2 regions of the Paraburkholderia phenazinium genome follow, and region 1 is predicted to be linked to the other one. Evidence: riboswitches for the same ligand, from Rfam matches in the RefSeq annotation. Region 1 holds a riboswitch; the other holds the start of a gene.

Region 1 (4,691 bases):
CGTCATTGCAGCCCGTCACGGTGATCGTGTCGCCCATGCCGTGTTCGGACCACAGTTTCTTCTCGAACAGCTTCGGGTTGTTCGCGATCACGTTGTTGGCGGCCGTCAGAATCCGCACCGTCGACCGGTAGTTCTGCTCCAGCTTCACCAGATGCAGCTTCGGAAAATCCTTGCCGAGTTGCGCCAGATTCTCCAGGGTCGCACCGCGCCAGCCGTAGATGGCCTGATCGTCGTCGCCCACCGCCGTGAATGCAGCGCGCGGGCCGGCCAGCTGCTTCAGCAGCTCGTACTGGCACGCATTGGTGTCCTGGTACTCGTCGATCAGCAGATAGCGCAGCTTGTTCTGCCAGCGGTCGCGCACCGCTTCGTTCTTCGCGAAGAGCTCGGCGGGCAGGCGGATCAGATCGTCGAAATCCACCGCCTGGTAAGCGTGCAGCGTAGCGACGTAGTTGCGGTAAACAATCGCCGCCTGGTGCTCGTCCTCGTTCGCCGCAATCGCCACCGCCTCTTCCGGCATGATCAGGCCGTTTTTCCACAGCGAGATGATCGACTGGATCTTGCGGATGAAACCCTTATCCGTCGAGCCGACCTGTTCCTGGATCATGCCGAAGCAGTCGTCCGAATCCATGATCGAGAACTGCGGCTTCAGGCCCACGTGTTCGGCCTCCTGACGCAGAATCTGCACGCCGAGCGAGTGGAAGGTACACACCGTCAACTGATTGACGGGCACCTTGCGGCCTTCCTTGCCGGGCGTGGTCAGCGTCTTGCCCTCGAGCAGCTTGCCGACGCGCTCGCGCATTTCCGCCGCCGCCTTGTTCGTGAAGGTAACGGCCGCGATATGGCGCGGCTCGAAGCCTTTGACTTCGATCAGGTGCGCAATTTTCTGCGTAATCACGCGCGTCTTGCCACTGCCTGCGCCGGCAAGCACAAGACAGGGACCATCGAGGTAGCGCACCGCTTCGTTTTGAGCGGGATTTAGGCCAGCGGACATCGTGTTTGGGCGGGGGGTGTTGCGGGTTGAGGGTGCGGGCAGGGATGCTAACACGAAGCCGGTGACGGCTCGGACATGCCACAATTACAGGCCGCGCGTCGTCGCCGCGGTGGCAAAGCGGCGCGCATTCTTGCAGGAAACTCACATGTCTGCACCGCTGAAAACAGGATTGATGGGTTACGGTTTTGCTGGCGCCACCTTCCACGCGCCGGTGATCGAGCACTGCGGCCGGGCCACGGTCGCTGCGATCGCGACAAGCAAGCCCGAGCCGGCTCGGGCTGACTGTCCGCACGCCAAAGTCGTGCCCGATCTCGATGCGCTGCTCGCGCTCGACGACATCCAATGCGTGGTGATTGCCACGCCAAACGACACCCACTTCGACCTCGCCAAACGCACGCTCGAAGCCGGCAAGCACGTGGTGGTCGACAAACCGGTCACGCTGACGGCCACGGAGGCGCTCACGCTCGCCAACCTGGCGCTGGCGCGAGGCCTCACCTTCGCGCCGTTCCACAACCGTCGCTGGGACGGCGATTTCCTCACCGTTCGCGACCTGCTCGCCAGCGGTGAGCTGGGCCGTATTACCCACTACGAGTCGCATTTCGACCGCTTCCGTCCGGATGTGCGGCCGCGCTGGCGCGAGGAAGCGTCGCGCGGCGGCGGCCTGCTGTTCGATCTCGGGCCGCATCTGATCGACCAGGCGCTGGCGCTCTTCGGCACGCCCGCCACGGTGTCGGCCACCGTCAAAACGCATCGCGATGGCGGGGGCGCCACCGACTACGTTCATCTGCAGCTGGGCTACGCGGATCTCGAAGTCGTGCTGCACGCAACCACCCTCACCGCGCTCGCGCCGCCGCGCTTTGCAATCGACGGCACGCGCGGCAGCTACGTCAAGCGTGAACTCGACACCCAGGAAGATCAGTTGCGAGCAGGTTTGCGCCCGGGTGACGCCGGTTTTGCTGGCGGCAACCCGGCGGGTCTGCTGCGCGTACTGGACGCGAGCAATCAGGAAACTGAACGCGCCCTGCCGACCCGCGACGGCGACTATATCGGCTTCTATCGCTCGTTGGCGGCAGCCATCCTCGATGGCGAGCGTTTCCCGGTTAGTCCTCAGGACGCCGTCGACGTCATGACGATCATCGAACTGGCCGCGCGCAGCGAAGAGGAAGGCCGGCGCCTGCCCTTCGAGCGAATTCGCTGAGATCGCCGCGCAAGTCGCAGCTTACATGCTGACAACCGCTGCTAACAGTTCCGAAAGGGACGGTCCGTTACAATATGTTTCTGAATTCAGGTCATCGTGTGGCTGCGGCTAGCCGTTGCTTCACGATATCGATCTAACCGTCGATCAAGACCACGACGACCGCAGGCAACTGCATGGGACCGGAGTAAGCGCTCAAGCGCTAACTCCGACCAACAAAAGGAGAGTACGCATGCAACGTTTCACCCGTGCGCTGGCAAGTCTGGCACTGGTTTCTTCGCTGGCCGCCTGTGTGGTCCCGCAACAGGCACCGCCCCCGGGACCTAACCCGCACGAAATCGCAGTTCAGCGCCTGAATCAGGTTTACGGCCGTGCCGACAACCTGAGCCGCCGCATCGACAATCACGTCAATCAAGGCTACTACCCGCCCCCGCAAGGTGGCGCGCTGCATCACCGCCTCGACGTGATCCGTCAGGAAGCGCGTGACATGTCTGCCCAGCATGGTGGTGGCCTGTCGGGCGAAGAGCAACGCGTGCTGAACCAGGAACTCGACGGCGCAGCACACGCAATCGGCGAGTAAGCCGCTCAGTCAATCTGTTCAGCAATTCGCTGTGAAAGCACAGGCGCGGGGGTCATTCCCCGCGCTTTTTTTTGGCGCTCGCGCCGCCCGCTGCACCGCCGCATAGCTCTCCAAAGCCTTCATTTGACAAGCCTCGGGGCCTCGCGTACATTCGCCGCACGCGTCGGGAGAGAGCGTTGGCCGCCATGTTTTTTGTGGGCCGCGCCGCCGAAGGGGCACACCCACAAACTCTCAGGCAAAAGGACCGGCTGCGTCGAAGAACCCGTCTGATTCCGGCATCGTCCGGGCTTCATCAGGCACCGGTTTTTTGCACTCTGGAGAGCGGCAGTAGCCACCGGCATCGACCATCGTCGAGCCAGGCAGGCTGCCCACCGAAGGGGCGCGCGCTTCACCGTGATGGCTTGCAGTCACTTGCAAACCCGCACGGCAGCGCAATCTCTCAGGTATCGAGGACAGAGGGGTCATGCATGGCATCGCTCGCAGGCTTTTGGCCGCGAGGAATGAAGCCGCATGGCCTTTTTGTTATCCGTCGAGATTGCCTGAGGCCCTGATGACCGAACTCAAACACACCCCGCTTAACGCCACCCATCGCGCGCTGAAGGCCCGCATGGTCGATTTCGGCGGCTGGGACATGCCCGTCAACTACGGCTCGCAAATCGACGAACACCACGCGGTGCGCACCGACGCCGGTATGTTCGACGTGTCGCACATGTGTGTGGTCGATTTCACCGGTGAGCGCGTCCGCGCGTTCTTCGAACACGCTATCGCCAACAACGTCGGCAAGCTGCAAACGCCGGGCAAAGCGCTCTACACCTGCCTGCTGAACCCAAACGGCGGCGTCATCGACGATCTGATCGTCTATTTCTTCTCCGAAACCCACTTCCGCCTGGTGGTCAATGCTGCCACCGCAGAAAAGGACATCGCCTGGTTCGGCAAGCTCAACGGCGAAGGCAGCTATGGCCTGACCATCACGCCGCGCCGCGATCTGTCGATCGTCGCCGTGCAAGGTCCGAACGCCCGCGAGAAGGTCTGGCAAGTCGCGCCGTCCACCCGTACGTCCACCGAACTCCTCAAGCCGTTTAACGCCGCCATCGTCGAGAACACGCCGTTCGGCGAATTGATGGTTGCCCGCACCGGCTACACCGGCGAAGACGGTTTCGAAATCGTGCTGCCTTCCACGTCCGTCTGCGAGTTCTGGGACGCATTGGTGCGCCAGGGCGTGCGCCCCGCCGGTCTCGGCGCGCGCGACACGCTGCGCCTCGAAGCCGGCATGAACCTGTACGGCCAGGACATGGACGACAATGTCTCGCCGCTTGACGCCGGTCTCGCCTGGACCGTAGATCTGAATTCGCCGCGCGACTTCGTCGGCAAGGCGAAACTTGAAGCGGACGGTTGCCAGTGCGCTTTCGTCGGACTGATCCTGCAAAAGGAAAACGGCAAGGCTGCCGGCGTGCTGCGCGCCCATCAGAAGGTCGTCACGCCGCACGGCGAAGGCGAAATCACCAGCGGCACATTCTCGCCCACCATGCAGGAATCCATCGCCTTCGCACGCGTGCCGAAGGACGTGAAGCCCGGCGATGTCGTCCACGTGCAAATCCGTGACAAAGCCCTTCCCGCAAGCGTGGTAAAACTGCCGTTCGTGCGCAACGGCAAAGTTCTTGCTGCTTAAGCTTTCGTTGCGCGCGCTTCCTCCTTTTTAAGTTTTTACCGTACACACCGCACAGGAGCATCCGATGAGCATCCCGGCCGATCTGAAATACACCGAATCGCACGAATGGGTCCGCACCGAAGCAGACGGCACGCTGACGGTCGGCATTACCGACCACGCGCAAGAAGCGCTCGGCGACATCGTCTTCTTCGAAGTCCAGGAACTGGGCAAAACCGTTAGCGCCGGCGACACCGTCGCCGTCATCGAATCCGTGAAA
Region 2 (4,691 bases), on a different contig from region 1:
GATCGGCCCGATCAGATTGGTCTCGACGGTAGAAACCAGCAGCACATCGTCGATCCGGCCCGCAGCGCTATCCGGTTGCATGATGCCGGCGTTATTGATCAGCACATTGAAGTCGGGATAGTCGCGGATCAGTTGCGCCGCGGCCCGCTCGATGCTTGCCGCGTCAGTCATGTCCAGCTCGATGGCGGCCATGCCGGGGTTGGCTGCGACCACCTCGTCGAGAAGGCCGCGACGGCGTCCGCTAATGATCACCTTGTTGCCGCGCTGATGCAGCGCCTCGGCCAATGCGCGCCCGATACCTGAGGTGCCGCCTGTGATAAAAATCGTGTTTCCTGTCAGTTTCATGATGGTGTCCTAAATAATGTTCAAGGCATCGTGGTTTCGGAGTCCAATGTTTCTGGGCTAGGACTTCACTCCGGGAAACGGTCGCCGAACATCGGCAGACCGCTCGCGGATTGCTCCCTGGTTGCCTCGTCCTGCAATACGTCCCAGTGCTCGGCGAGCTTGCCGTCTTCGAAGCGGACCACGTCCGCTGCAATCCACGCGGCTGGCCTGCCGCTGCCGGAGAAACGGCCATGCGCGATCACGTAGTCGCCTTCGGCCACGATCAGCTGGTTCTCATAACGTAGCGTGTCAGGCAGCGTGCGGATCAGACCGAACAGCCCGTCGCGCCCCGGTGCAATGTGTGCGCTGTGCTGGATATAGCGGTCCGACCAGAAGCGTTCGGCGGCCGCGTAGTCGCGCTTGTTGAAAAGCGTATCGAAAGCCTCGAGGACGAGGGCCTTGTTCTGCTCAGGCGTGGTTGTGCTCATGTCAGTCTCGATAGATGAAGTTAGATGAGTCGAAGCGCCGCCGGACGTCCCGGACGTCGACGGAACGCAGAGCCGGAACGGTTGCGTGGTGAAGTAAAGATAACGGCGGCTGAGCGGCAGCGGTAGCCGCTCTTTTTCGCTATCTCTTATGTATGCGGCGCATAGATGGCCGCGCTTCACGGCGCAGATCGGCCATGAGGTGTTCGACGACTGCGCGCCCTGCCGCGCGGGTTGCCCGGCCCATTGGAAAGTACGCATGCACTGGGACGTCGTCGGTCGTCCAGTCGGCGAGCAGCCTGACGAGCGAACCGTCGGCCAGCTCGCGCCGGCACGCCCATTCGGTCGTGGAGGTAATGCCGATGCCCCCTACCGCGGCAGCGACGGCGCCCTCGTTTTCGTTGGTCGAAAAATGCGCTTCGAGATCGACCACCACCTCTTCGCCCGCACGCTCGAATTTCCAGCCCGACGGGACCACCGACGCCGGCCCGCCGACGATGCGATGCCGCGTGAGATCCTCCGGCCTCTCCGGCGCGCCATAACGGTCCACATAGTCGCGCGAGGCGATGATCACGCGCTGGATCTGCGTAATCAGCGTGGCGGTTGCGCTCGAATCGACCAGCCGCCCGAGCCGGATAGCGACATCCACCGCATCCTTGACGAGATCCTGCGGACGGTCGCCCAGCAAAACCTGCAGACGTAGCTCCGGATGAAGTTCGAGAAACGGTGTAAGACGCGGGATGACCTCGCGAATCGCCACACTGGCCGGCATGCTCATGCGCAGCATGCCGCGCAGTTCGCCGCCATCGCGCACGCTGTGTTCGGCGTCTTCGAGCGCGATCAGGATTGAATCGAGACGCGCGAGGAACTCGGCGCCGGCCTCGGTTAGCACGACGGCACGCGTGGTCCGCGTGAGCAGCCGCGCGCCGAGGTCGGTTTCCAGATCGGCGATGATGCGCGATACCTGCGATTGCGACAGCCCGCATTCGCGCGCCGCAGCGGAGAAGCTGCCAAGACGGGCGACACGGGTGTAAAGCTTGAGGGAGAGGATGTCCTTCACGGTGGCGGCTGTAGGTGGTTGCTGGAGGCGGGTGAGCCTGGGCAAAGGCTATACGATTGATGCATATTTCGCAAATGTCAGGCGAATCCAGTGCATGGTTGCCGGGCCGCGTGTCATCCTGATGTTCGAACCAGGCCGCATTACAAAAATCGCTTGCCCTATTTTTTGGGAAAGGCTACCTTTACGCCGTTCTACACGCTGTCGCGGGAGAGACTGTCACGCCGAAAGGCGGTGGCGGCGCCGACGGAGCAACCGCCCCGGAAACTCTCAGGCACAAGGACCGCCCAGCGGGAACATCTGGAGAGCGGCGCTTTCAGCGCCCACCGAAGGGGATTTCCGTCCGCCCGGCAACGGGATGCGCACGGAAAGAAACTCTCAGGTACATGGACAGATGGGGCATGGAAGCCGGAAACGGCCGTGCTCACTCACTCTGGACCATGACATGTCACGTATCGCCATTATCGGCGCCGGCATTACCGGCGTCACGACCGCTTACGCCCTTGCGCAACGCGGCTTCAACGTCACCGTGTTCGAACGCCATCGCTATGCCGCGATGGAAACCTCTTTCGCCAACGGCGGCCAGCTCTCGGCCAGCAACGCGGAAGTGTGGAACAGCACCGCGACGGTCCTCAAGGGCCTGCGCTGGATGCTGACCCGCGACGCACCGCTCCTGCTCAATCCCCTGCCGAACTGGCACAAGTACTCGTGGATGGGTGAATTTCTGCGGCAGATTCCGCACTACCGCGCGAACACGATTGAAACCGTGCGGCTCGCGATTGCCGCGCGGCAGCATCTGTTTTCGATGGCGGAACGCGAGGGGATCGATTTCGACCTCGAACGGCGCGGCATCCTGCACGTGTACAAAACCCGCAAGGAGTTCGATGCAGCCGCGAAGGTGAATGCATTGCTCAAGGAAGGCGGTCTCGAGCGCGAGCCCGTAAGCGCTGACGAAATCCACCGGATCGAGCCCGCGCTCGACGGCACCTTCCACGGCGGTTTCTTTACACCGTCCGATTCGACCGGCGATATTCACAAGTTCACGCGCGGTCTCGCTCAGGCATGCGAACGCCAAGGTGTCGAATTCCATTACGACACGGAGATTGCTTCGATCACGCGTGATCAGACTGGCGCATTCAGCATTGCGGCTACGAAAACGGGGCAGCCGTTTCAGCAGTCGTTTGCGCGGGTTGTGGTGTGCGCCGGTGTCAGGAGCCGCGAATTCGCTTCGATGCTGGGCGACCACGTCAACGTCTACCCCGTCAAAGGTTATTCGATCACCGTCTGTCTCGACGATGAAGCGAGCCAGCAAGGCGCTCCGTGGGTCAGCCTGCTCGACGACAGCGCGAAGATCGTCACCAGCCGCCTCGGCGCCGATCGCTTCCGCGTGGCGGGGACCGCTGAAATCAACGGCTTCAACCGCGATATCAGGGCCGAACGGATTGCGCCGCTGGTCGACTGGACGCGCCGTTATTTTCCGCAGGTGAATACGTCGCGCGTCATACCGTGGGCCGGTCTGCGCCCCATGCTGCCGAGCATGTTGCCGAAGGTGGGCAAAGGCCGTTTGCCGGGCGTGTTCTATAACACCGGCCACGGACATCTCGGCTGGACGCTTTCGGCGGCCACGGCTGCAGGTGTAGCGGACGTAATCGAGCAGACCAGCCGGCGCGCAGCCTAGCCCTCTCCGGCTGCTCGCCGGCGTTCAGAAGCAGCTTGCGCTCTCGCCTCAACGTGTGCATCATGCATATATGCACACTGCACACGTTGAGGCATCGTCATGACGCAGCGCACCGAAAACCTCCTCGGCGTACTCGCCCTGCTGGTGACAGACGAGATGAACGCGCTGAACACCGTGGCCGCCCTCGCCGGCCCCACGGCGCGCGCCATGCTCAACGCCGTTGGCCAGTACCCCGATTCGTCCATCGAAGTACTGCGCGATGCGGTGGACCTTTCGCATCCGGCGGCGGTCCGTGCGGTGGCGGGGCTCGTCGAAGCGGGCCTGATCGAGAAAAAGCCCGGCCCCGACAAGCGCGCTGTAGCGCTCGCCCTCACCGCCACCGGCAAGCGTGAAGCAAAGCGCATGCAGACCGCGCGCGAACGGATGTTGCAGCGCGTGGTCAGCCGTCTCGACGCGGACGAACGCATCGTGTTCGAAGACCTGCTGATCAAGATTCTCTGGCATGAAACGCGTGATCCAGCGCATGCCATGCAGCTGTGTCGTCTGTGCGACGAGGGCCCTTGCCTGAAGGCAGGCTGCCCGGTCGAATGCCGCGACCAGGGCTTGCCCATGCCACAGCGGAGCGGCGCATGAATTCCGCGGTCTCTGCACGCTGGCGTGCGATTGGAGCGCTGACCGCCGTGTCGGCGTTCACGCAGATCGGCCAGTTCGGCATCGGCTTCATGGTCTTGCCTGTGTGGCTGGCTCATCAAGGGCTCGACGCACCGCGAGCCGGGCTCTTTTCCGCAGTTCAGTGGGCGGGCATGTTTACCGGGTTGCTTTCGGCGCCACGGCTGGTGGAGCGGTTCGGCGCCAGGCGCACCGTGTTGCTCGCGCTGGCGGCAACGGTCATCGCCTTCGCCAGCATCCGCGCACTAACCTGGCCTCTATGGATCGTCCCCGGCTTTCTGATCGGACTCGGCATGGGGCTGCGCTGGATCGCGAACGAGACCTGGCTTTACCGGCTGGTTCCTGCGGATGCCAGCGGGCGCGTGGTCGGCATGCACGAAGCGTTGATCGCCGTCGCGGGGGTGATTGGTCCAGCGCTTGCTGCGTGGTGCGGGGTCGACGGGCCGATCATTTTTATAGCCGGCGCGGCATGTACGTT

Evidence for each region. A riboswitch is a leader RNA that binds a small molecule or an ion and turns the genes downstream of it on or off. The one in region 1 is predicted to bind glycine.
Region 2: another riboswitch for glycine. It lies ahead of BUS06_RS35060 (D-amino acid dehydrogenase); the one in region 1 lies ahead of gcvT (glycine cleavage system aminomethyltransferase GcvT).

Annotation. Positions count from the first base shown of each region.
Region 1 covers NZ_FSRM01000001.1:618,300-622,990, forward strand. The annotation lists gene BUS06_RS02970 (UvrD-helicase domain-containing protein) at 1-991, opposite strand, end outside; gene BUS06_RS02975 (oxidoreductase) at 1,137-2,189, shown strand; gene BUS06_RS02980 (YdgH/BhsA/McbA family protein) at 2,419-2,766, shown strand; glycine riboswitch at 2,921-3,024, shown strand; glycine riboswitch at 3,071-3,232, shown strand; gene gcvT (glycine cleavage system aminomethyltransferase GcvT) at 3,317-4,435, shown strand; gene gcvH (glycine cleavage system protein GcvH) at 4,500-4,691, shown strand, end outside.
Region 2 covers NZ_FSRM01000002.1:3,389,060-3,393,750, forward strand. The annotation lists gene BUS06_RS35045 (SDR family oxidoreductase) at 1-345, opposite strand, end outside; gene BUS06_RS35050 (nuclear transport factor 2 family protein) at 411-812, opposite strand; gene BUS06_RS35055 (LysR family transcriptional regulator) at 952-1,869, opposite strand; glycine riboswitch at 2,157-2,270, shown strand; gene BUS06_RS35060 (D-amino acid dehydrogenase) at 2,312-3,544, shown strand; gene BUS06_RS35065 (MarR family winged helix-turn-helix transcriptional regulator) at 3,644-4,177, shown strand; gene BUS06_RS35070 (MFS transporter) at 4,174-4,691, shown strand, end outside.